Regions from separate parts of the Streptomyces sp. NPDC020884 genome, predicted to be linked through region 1. Evidence: riboswitches for the same ligand, from Rfam matches in the RefSeq annotation. Region 1 holds a riboswitch; each other region holds the start of a gene.
What was found. A riboswitch is a leader RNA that binds a small molecule or an ion and turns the genes downstream of it on or off. The one in region 1 is predicted to bind cyclic di-AMP.

Region 1 (3,266 bases):
GCTCTCCGAGGGCACCGACAAGCACAGCGCCGAGGAGTTCGCCGCCGAGCTGGAGCGCTGCGGCGCCACGCTCGACGCGCACGCCGACCACCCCGGCGTCCGGGTCTCCCTGGAAGTTCCCGCCTCCCGGCTGGCCAAGGCCCTCGGGCTGGTCGCCGAGGCGCTGCGGGCCCCCGCCTTCGACGCGAGCGAGATCGAGCGCCTCGTCGGCAACCGCCTCGACGAGATCCCGCACGAGCACGCCAACCCGTCCCGGCGCGCCGCCAAGCAGCTCTCCAAGGAGCTGTTCCCGGCCACCGCCCGGATGTCCCGCCCGCGCCTGGGCACCGAGGAGACGGTCCGGCGGATCGACGAGGTCGCCGTGCGCGCCTTCTTCGACGCCCATATCCGCCCGTCCACCGCGACGGCCGTGATCGTCGGCGACCTCACCGGCATCGACCTGGACGCGCTGCTGGCGGAGACCCTCGGCGACTGGTCGGGCAACGCCGGTCAGACCCGCCCGGTGCCGCCCATCACCGCGGACGACACCGGCCGCGTGGTCATCGTCGACCGGCCCGGCGCGGTCCAGACCCAGCTGCTGATCGGCCGGATCGGCGCCGACCGGCACGAGAGCGTGTGGCCCGCTCAGGTGCTCGGCACGTACAGCCTGGGCGGCACCCTCACCTCCCGGCTGGACCGGGTGCTGCGCGAGGAGAAGGGCTACACCTACGGCGTGCGCGCCTTCGCCCAGGTGCTGCGCTCCAGCGGCCCCGACTCGGGCGGCGCGGCCATGCTCGCGATCAGCGGATCGGTGGACACGGAGTCCACCGGACCGGCGCTGGAGGACCTCTGGAAGGTCCTGCGGACGCTGGCGGCCGAGGGGCTGACCGACGCCGAGCGCGAGACGGCCGTGCAGAACCTGGTGGGCGTCGCCCCGCTGAAGTTCGAGACCGCCGCCTCCGTCGCGAGCACGCTGGCCGACCAGGTCGAGCAGCACCTCCCCGACGACTACCAGGCCCACCTCTACGCCCGGCTCGCCGACACGGGCACCGTGGAGGCGACCGCCGCCGTGGTCAGCGCCTTCCCGGTGGACCGGCTGGTCACGGTCCTCGTGGGGGACGCGGCACAGATCGAGGAGCCCGTGAAGGCGCTCGGCATCGGAGAGGTGTCGGTCGTCACCGGCTGACGCACCGCCCGCGGCACACCGCCGCGAACAGGACCCCGACGGACGAAAGTTCGTCGGGGTTCTCCATTTTTGTCACTTTGATCCCCTTTGTGCCTCTTTGTTGGAGAGGTTGCCTGTCTGCCCTGTGGGATGCGCGACAAATCGCCTGGTCCGTTTGGTGATGGGAAGTCGCCCCGCCTAGCGTCGGCCCGGCTGTCCGTCACCCGTATGCCGCATCCGCGGCGCCGGGCAGTCATCGCCGAGTCCCCGTCAGGCGCGAGCCTGGGGAGCCGGGGACCCACGCAGTCCCTGGGGTGAATCGGAGGCCCGTGCCGCAGCCCGGCGCGGGAATCCGTAGGAGACCTTCCTGCTCCGAACCCGTCAGCTAACCCGGTAGGCGAGAAGGAAGGAAAGGATCAACCCCTCCATGGCGTTCACCCGTGCCACCGGGAAGCACCGTGCCCCGAGCCGCCTCACGCGCCGGAGCGCGCGGGCCGCCGGCATCGCGGCCCTGGCCACCACCGGAGTCATCGGCTCGCTGGCCTCCCCGGCCATCGCCGCGGACACCGAGGCCGCCCAGGTCGCCGACACCGGCCTCACCCAGGCCGTCGCCCTCGACGCCACCCTCGCCGACCGGATCGGCGCGCAGGCCCACGCCCAGAAGCAGCAGGCCGACGCGATCGCCGAGGCGAAGGCCAAGGCCGCCGCCGAGGCCCGCGCGAAGGCCGCCAAGGCCAAGGCGAAGGCGGAGGCCGAGCGCAAGGCCGAGGCCCGCGCCAAGGAGGTCCGCGAGGAGAAGGCCCGTGCCGCCCGCGCCGCCGAGCGCGCCCGGCTGAACGCCTTCCACCTCCCGGTCTCCGGCTCCCACGTCACCACCGGCTACAACACCGGCGGCGCGCTCTGGTCCTCCGGCAGCCACTCCGGCGTGGACTTCCAGGCCGCCTCCGGCAGCTCCGTCGTCGCGGTCGGCGCCGGTACGGTCGTCGAGGCCGGCTGGGGCGGCGCGTACGGCAACAACATCGTGCTCCGGATGACGGACGGCACCTACACCCAGTACGGCCACCTCTCCTCGATCGGCGTCTCGGTCGGCCAGAGCGTCTCCTCCGGCCAGCAGATCGGCCTCTCCGGCTCCACCGGCAACTCCACCGGCCCGCACCTGCACTTCGAGGCCCGCACCACCCCCGACTACGGCTCCGACATGGACCCCGTCGGCTACCTGCGCTCCCACGGTCTCAGCGTCTGACCCCACCGCGCGATCCACCGCCCGAAGGCCCCGGCTCCCCGCCGGGGCCTTCGGTAATTCCGGCGTGAAGATATCCATGGATTCCGACCTGCCATCGGAAATTCCGGCGGATTGCAATAGAGTCACGGAACAGACGTCGGGCGGCCGCGTTTCGCGGGGATCAAGGCGGAGGTTCGGACATGCGCATTCCCGCGCATTCGGTATGCACGGCAATTCGTGACGACATCGTCTCCGGTGTCTTCGAGCGCGGCAGCCGCCTCACCGAGGAGGTGCTGGCGCGCCGGTACGGGGTCTCCCGCGTCCCGGTCCGCGAGGCGCTGCGCACGCTGGAGTCCGAGGGCTTCGTGGTCACCCGCAGGCACGCCGGCGCCTGTGTCGCCGAGCCCACCGAGCAGGAGGCGGCCGACCTTCTGGAGGTGCGGATGCTCCTGGAGCCGCTGGGCGCCGCACGTGCCGCCCAGCGGCGCACGGAGGCCCATCTCAAGGTGCTCCGGGGCCTGGTCAGGCTGGGTCAGGAGCGGGCCCGCCGGGGCGAGGGCGAGGATCTGCGCTCCTTGGGCGGCTGGTTCCACGAGACCCTCGCCCAGGCCTCCGGCAGCCCCGGACTCATCGCGCTGCTCACCCAGCTCCGGCACAAGATCGCCTGGATGTACGCGGTCGAGCAGCCGGCCCGCCCGGTCGACTCCTGGGCCGAGCGCGGGGCGATCGTGGACGCCGTGGCGCGCGGCGACGCCGAGCGGGCGAGGGCGCTGACCGCCCAGCACGCGGAACGCGCCACCGGGGCCCACCGGCTCCGCCGCCCCGATCGGACCGGGCGGCGCACCGCCCCCGTCCCCCGCGTGAGCACTTCGCAACATGGCGTAAACACCGCGGGCGTCC
Region 2 (3,266 bases), on a different contig from region 1:
GCGGGCTCCTATGCGGCGGCCCTGCTGGCGGCCGGGGCGAAGGGACGCCGACATGCGCTGCCCGGCGCGCGGGTAGTCATCCAGCAGCCCGCACTGGAGGAGCCGATGCGGGGCCAGCCGTCCGACCTGGAGATCCACGCGCGCGAACTGATGCGCACCCGCGAGATGTTCGCGGCCATGCTGGTCCGGCACACGGGCCGGACCGCGGAGCAGGTCACCGCCGACATCGAGCGCGACACCATCCTCGACGCGAAGGCCGCCCTCGCCTACGGGCTGGTCGACCACGTCATGGAGAACCGCTGACCGTCCCGCCCGCCGTACGACGCGAGGTGAATCGCCGATGGAGCCACCCGACTTCCCGCCCCTGCCCGCACTGACCCGCGCCGAGGGCGAGTTCGTCGACTGCTATCTGGCCGTGCTCGACCAGGTGGGCCGGATCAACCCGGCCCACGGCAGCGACACCTACAGCGCACTGCGGGCCGCCCAGGCCCTGGCCTCCCGGGCGGCGGCGCTGCGCGACGCCCTGGCCCTGATGCACGAGCGCGGCGAGTCGCGGATCCACGCCGCCACCCTGGCGCGGGCCCTGCGGGTGCTGGACGGGGAGCGCCGGGCGGGCCGGGTCGCGATGCCGCCGCCCGTGAACTGACCGGCTCGGCGCGCGGGGAGCGCCATACGGGAGCGGGCCGGTCGGTCCCGCGCACGACACGCCCGGTCCCGCGACCGGTTTCCCTCGCTCGTTCGGCGTAGGCGATCACCCGCGCGAGCGACGGCTCAACTTGCGTTCGACGCCCGCGCCGTACTCGAAATGTGCCCTTTCGTCGCTGGTACGAGGGTGTGCGCCCGGCTCGTCGGCGGGCGCGAATCCGACCTGTCCACCTGAATGGATCAGTGGTGAGGAGACTCACAAACCATCGTTTCAACTCGGAAATCCGGCACCGAGTGAGTCAAGATCCCTGGGACGACAAGCCCCCGCCACCGCGGCGGGGCGGTCCGGGCGGACGCCGAGTCCTGCCGCCGCCCGGATGACTGGTCGACAGAAGTGGATCGGCAGGAGTGGAGGACCCGAGCACAACGGGCCGACCGGGAGACCGGGAAGCCCTCGGGGTGAAGCCGCGACGCGGCCGGGCAACTTCGCCAGCCCGAACCCGACAGGTCATCCTTCACAGGCGGCTGACGAAGGGTTGCGCATGTCTGCGCAGGTTCATGTCCCGTCTCTGTTCGCCCGGGTCGGCACGGCCTCGGTGCTCACCCTGGCCGTGACGTCCACGATGCTGGCGCCCGGCCTGGTGAGCGACGCCGAGGCCGCCACCCACTCGACGAAGGCCCTGAAGGTGGCCGCGTCGAAGAAGGGGGCTCCGTACAAGTACGGCGCATCCGGCCCCAGTCGCTTCGACTGTTCGGGGCTGACGCTGTACTCGTTCAAGAAGGCCGGGAAGAAGCTTCCCCGCACGGCACAGCAGCAGTACAACAAGACCCGTCACATCGCGAAGTCGCAGCGCAAACGCGGGGATCTGGTCTTCTTCCATTCCGGGCGCAGCGTCTACCACGTGGGCATCTACGCCGGGGCCGGGAAGATCTGGCACTCCCCCAAATCGGGGGATGTGGTGCGACTGGCGAAAATCTGGTCCAAGGGCGTCTGGTACGGAAGGGTCCGCTGACCCACCGACCGGACGCTTTTTCCTTGCGGGCGGCCCAACCTCTTGCTCACGGGCGGCCCGGCCTCCTCCGGGACCGCCCGTGACGGCGCTGCCGCGCTGACGGCGTCCTCAGCGCAGCAGCGGGCCGGTCACCAGCGCCACCCCCAGACCGGTGAGCGCCACACCGCTGCCGCCCTCGATGGCGCGGGCGGTACGCGGTCGGCGCAACCACCGGCCCAGCCGGTCCACGAGCAGGGCGACGGCCGGGAACCAGATCAGCGCCAGCACCACCACGACGGCCGCGAGCAACAGGGTCCGGGGCAGCGGGGGCTGCCCGTGGGGCACGAACTGGGGCAGCAGGCTGAGGAAGAGGACCGGGGCCTTCGGGTTGAGCGCGTTCGTCAGGAACCCCTGGCGCAGGGCGCGTCCGGGCCGCTGCCCCGGCTCGCCGTCCGGCGCGTCGGAGGGCGTACCGGATCGGTCCGGTGCGGGCCCGCGGCGGATCGCGTACAGCGCGCTGATCCCGAGGTAGAGCACGTACGCGCCGCCGAGCAGCTGGACGGTGCGGAAGAGCACCGGCATGGTCACCAGCACCGCGGCGAGTCCGGCGACCGCGAGCGCGGTGTGCACCAGCAGCCCTCCGGCGACGCCGAGCGCGCTGGCCAGCCCGGCGGTGCGCGAGGCCAGGGCGTTGCGGACGACGACGGTGAAGTCGGCGCCGGGCAGCGCGACCATGCCGGCGGCGACCCCGGTGAAGGCGATCAGTTGTGCGTCCATGAGGTCCAGCCTGGACCTGCGGAGCCTTTAGCGTGTACTTGCAATCTTCTGGGTCTGCCTAAAGGAACGCTTTCATGTACGACCCGACACGGCTCGCGGCCCTGGTGGCGGTCGCGGAGGCCGGATCGATCACCCGGGCCGCCGCCCGCCTGGGCTACACCGCGCCCGCGCTCTCCCAGCAGCTGGCCAAACTGGAGCGGGAGGCCGGGGCGGCGCTGCTGGTGCGCCACCATCGCGGGGCGCGGCTGACGGCGGCGGGCGAGCTGCTGGCGGGCCGGGCCCGGCGGATCCTGGACGAACTGGACCAGGCCCGGCACGAGCTGGCGCGGCTGGCCGGGCTCTCGGGCGGCAGGCTGCGGGTGGGGACGTTCACGACGGCCGGGATCCATCTGCTGCCGCCGGTCCTGAGCGCGTTCCGGCGGGCCCATCCGGAGGTCGAGCTGGCCGTCGCCGAGTACGAGCCGCCCGGCGGGGTCGCCGCGGTGGTGGCGGGCGAGGTGGACCTCGCCCTGACCCACGCCTACGAACCGGCGGCCGCCGGGCCCCCGCCGGTGGGCGTTCTGGTGGAACCCCTCCTGGTCGAGGAACTGGTGCTGGTCACCTCGGTGGGCCACCGGCTCTCCGAGGGCACCGGGCGGCTCGCGGTCACCGAGCTGGCCGGGCGGCCGCTGATCAGCAGCGCGCCCACGCATCCGCCCCGGCGCGGGGTCGAGAACGCGCTCGCCGAGGCCGGGGCGACCCCGGCGGTGATCTGCGAGTCGCCCGGGTACGCACTGGTGTGCGCGCTGGTCAGTGCGGGGCTCGGGGTGGCGGTGGTGCCGGAGATGGTCGCCTCGATGGCGGCCGCCCCGC
Region 3 (3,266 bases), on a different contig from region 1:
GCGGTTGACGTTCTTGTCGATGGGGAAGCCGAGGAAGTTGCTCAGCGGCTGCTTGGTGCGGGTCCGCAGCCAGAACGAGCGGTCGTCCGGTCTGGTGGTGTTGGCGAAGATCTTGCCGTCCGCGCCCGGGGTGTCCCAGGCCATGCCCATCTCGATCATGTGGACGTCCGTGCCGGCCTGGGCGAGCCGGAGGGCGGCCACGGAGCCGCCGTATCCGGTGCCGATGACCAGGACCGGCACATGGGCGCCGGAGCCGATCGGCGCCGCTGCCGTGCGGACGCTCGCCCATGACGGCGCGGCGGGTCCGGCAAGCGCCGCGGCCCCCAGAAGAGAACCTGTTCCTGTGATGAACCTTCGACGCGAGACACCCTTGGCCTCGCCATCCTGCGTGGTAGCGTCACTCATGTGACATCCCTCACTCTCGACAGAGTGCAACAGGTTCTACTGTCGATCGCGTGGTAAGTCACTAGAAACTTGGGGGTAACTTCCCGTACAGGCCTGAGGGGCCCCGGACCGTGGTCCGGGGCCCCTCAGGCCTGTACGGGAAGGCTCAGTACGCGCCGAAGACGTTGTCGATCGAGCCGTACCGGTCCGCGGCGTAGTTGCACGCGGCCGTGATGTTGGCGACCGGGTCGTAGCTGTCGGTCGAGGTGCCGGGCACGTGGTAGGCCTGGAAGGTCGGGTCGATGACCTGGAGCAGCCCCTTGGACGGGGTGCCCTTGACCGCGTTGGAGTCCCAGTTGTTGATCGCGGCCGGATTGCCGGAGGACTCGCGGATGATGTTGCGGTGGATGCCCTCGTAGGTGCCGGGGATGCCCTGCTCGGCCATGACGGCGAGCGACTCCTTGATCCAGCCGTCGAGGTCGTTCGTGTAGGTGACGGCGCTCTTCTCGGCGGCCGGAGCGGCCTGTGCCACGGGGGCGGCGTCGACGCGCTCCGAACGGTCGGCGCGGTCCGCCGAGGCGCCGCGTGCGGCGGACGGGGAAGCCTTGCCAGCCTTGCCAGCCTTGCCGGCCTTGGCGTCCGACGGGGCGGCGGCCTTGCTTCCGAGGGTCAGCTTGACACCCGGGTGAATAAGGTCGGGATTCCCTCCGACGATCTTCCGGTTGCCTTCGTACAGCTTCTTCCAGCCGCCGCTGACGGAATGCTCGCGGGCGATCTTGGAAAGCGTTTCGCCGGCCACCACGGAATGCTGGGCGGGTGCGGCGCGCACGGCGGAATCAGCCGATGCGGCCACCGAGGCGGGCACCACGGCCTGCGGCGCGGCGGCGGGCGCAGGGGCCGCGAAGGCGCTGGTGGCGCCGATGACCGGCAGGGCGAGAACGGCTCCGCCGGTGGTCATGGCGGCGAGGCCGCGGCTCAGCGAGGTGGACTTGGGACGGCGGTGCTTACCCTGTGCGGGCATGGGGAATTCCTCTCCGGCGCCTGCGAGGTGAGCTGTCGGGTTCAGACGGGAGATGTCTGGCCGCACGAAGATGCGACTTCACCCCAAGCCGTTCCGGTTACGGATCGGCGACTTACCTGGGTCCCCCGCTCCTGCCGTACGTGAGTGGGTTTCGGATTCCCGGACGGCGGCAGGATTCGGCGTTCCATCCGGATTGACGGTGACCGTAGGCGAGAAACGCGGAACAGAACAACCCCCGCATTCCGCTTTCCCTTTTCCACGCAAGATCGAATGGCGGAATTCCCGGATCGGGCCGTGCCGCCACGGCGTCAACTTTCTTCGCACAGAAGGGAACCGATGGATCCGCTTCTGCGTCCGCACCCTCGGACGTGACGCTCACCACTCCCTCGCGGTGATGGCCAAAACAGGCCTAGGCAAATGCCTCAACAATCCCAATAGACCCTTTATGGATGAGTGAACCAAAAGAGCCAAATCGACCATATCGGCACAAGGAAAGGGATCAATCGGTCACTCGCGACAGGGCCGGTCGACGAGCCCGCGGGACGATCGCTTACGGTGTGGGGTGGAGACTAGTAAGCCAACCCTTACCTCCGACGTACGCTGTACCTGCCCGCGTTCGCCCGCCCCGAAGGAACACCACGCCATGACACGCCCCGTCCGCGTCGCCATTGTCGGAGCCGGCCCCGCCGGTATCTACGCTGCGGACGCGCTGCTCAAATCCGAGGTCTGCCAGGACCCGGGGGTCTCCATCGACCTCTTCGAGCGCATGCCCGCGCCCTTCGGCCTGATCCGTTACGGCGTGGCCCCCGACCACCCGCGCATCAAGGGCATCGTCAAGGCCCTGCACCAGGTGCTGGACAAGCCCCAGATCCGGCTCTTCGGGAACGTCAGCTACCCCGATGACATCGGCCTGGACGACCTGCGGTCGTTCTACGACGCGGTGATCTTCTCCACCGGCGCCGAGGCCGACCGGGCGCTCGACATCCCCGGCATGCAGCTGGACGGTTCCTACGGCGCGGCCGAGTTCGTCTCCTGGTACGACGGGCACCCCGAGGTCCCGCGCACCTGGCCGCTCACCGCGGAGAAGGTCGCCGTGCTCGGCGTGGGGAACGTGGCCCTGGACGTGGCCCGCGTCCTGGCCAAGACGGCGGACGAGCTGCTGCCCACCGAGATCCCGGACAACGTGTACCAGGGCCTCAAGGCGAACAAGGCGCTGGAGGTGCATGTGTTCGGGCGGCGTGGCCCGGCGCAGGCCAAGTTCAGCCCGATGGAGCTGCGGGAGCTGGACCACTCCCCCAACATCGAGGTCATCGTCAACCCCGAGGACATCGACTACGACGAGGGCTCCATCGCCACCCGGCGCGAGAACAAGCAGGCCAACATGGTCGCGCAGACCCTGGAGAACTGGGCGATCCGGGACGTCGGCGACCGCCCGCACAAGCTGTTCCTGCACTTCTTCGAGTCCCCGGTCGAGATCCTCGGCGACGACGGCGAGGTCGTGGCGCTGCGCACCGAGCGCACCGAGCTGGACGGCACCGGCAACGTCCGGGGCACCGGCCGGTTCACCGACTGGGACGTGCAGAGCGTCTACCGGGCCGTCGGCTACTACTCGGAGGAACTGCCCAAGCTCCCCTTCGACGTGGCCTCCGGCACCGTCCCGCACGAGGCGGGCCGCGTCATCTCCGGTGACGAGCACATGGCCTCGGTCTACGTCACGGGCTGGATCAAGCGCGGCCCCATCGGTCTGATCGGGCACACGAAGGGCGACGCCAACGAGACCGTCGCCTGCGTCCTGGAGGACCGCGCCGCCGGCCGGCTGCCCGAGCCCGCCACACCCGCTCCGGAGGCCGTCGAGGCCTTC

Region 2: it holds a riboswitch for cyclic di-AMP, as region 1 does, so the genes downstream of both, ACH4UK_RS30555 (C40 family peptidase) here and ACH4UK_RS34645 (M23 family metallopeptidase) in region 1, are expected to answer to the same signal.
Region 3: it holds a riboswitch for cyclic di-AMP, as region 1 does, so the genes downstream of both, ACH4UK_RS32295 (transglycosylase SLT domain-containing protein) here and ACH4UK_RS34645 (M23 family metallopeptidase) in region 1, are expected to answer to the same signal.

The regions. Positions count from the first base shown of each region.
Region 1 covers NZ_JBIRRY010000014.1:95,891-99,156, reverse strand. Annotated here, with positions in the region: gene ACH4UK_RS34650 (M16 family metallopeptidase) at 1-1,165, shown strand, start outside; cyclic di-AMP (ydaO/yuaA leader) riboswitch at 1,392-1,558, shown strand; gene ACH4UK_RS34645 (M23 family metallopeptidase) at 1,572-2,387, shown strand; gene ACH4UK_RS34640 (GntR family transcriptional regulator) at 2,567-3,266, shown strand, end outside.
Region 2 covers NZ_JBIRRY010000011.1:158,590-161,855, reverse strand. Annotated here, with positions in the region: gene ACH4UK_RS30565 (ATP-dependent Clp protease proteolytic subunit) at 1-303, shown strand, start outside; gene ACH4UK_RS30560 (hypothetical protein) at 341-646, shown strand; cyclic di-AMP (ydaO/yuaA leader) riboswitch at 1,022-1,184, shown strand; gene ACH4UK_RS30555 (C40 family peptidase) at 1,188-1,658, shown strand; gene ACH4UK_RS30550 (LysE family translocator) at 1,767-2,414, opposite strand; gene ACH4UK_RS30545 (LysR family transcriptional regulator) at 2,489-3,266, shown strand, end outside.
Region 3 covers NZ_JBIRRY010000012.1:116,763-120,028, forward strand. Annotated here, with positions in the region: gene ACH4UK_RS32290 (GMC oxidoreductase) at 1-405, opposite strand, end outside; gene ACH4UK_RS32295 (transglycosylase SLT domain-containing protein) at 551-1,405, opposite strand; cyclic di-AMP (ydaO/yuaA leader) riboswitch at 1,410-1,597, opposite strand; gene ACH4UK_RS32300 (FAD-dependent oxidoreductase) at 2,049-3,266, shown strand, end outside.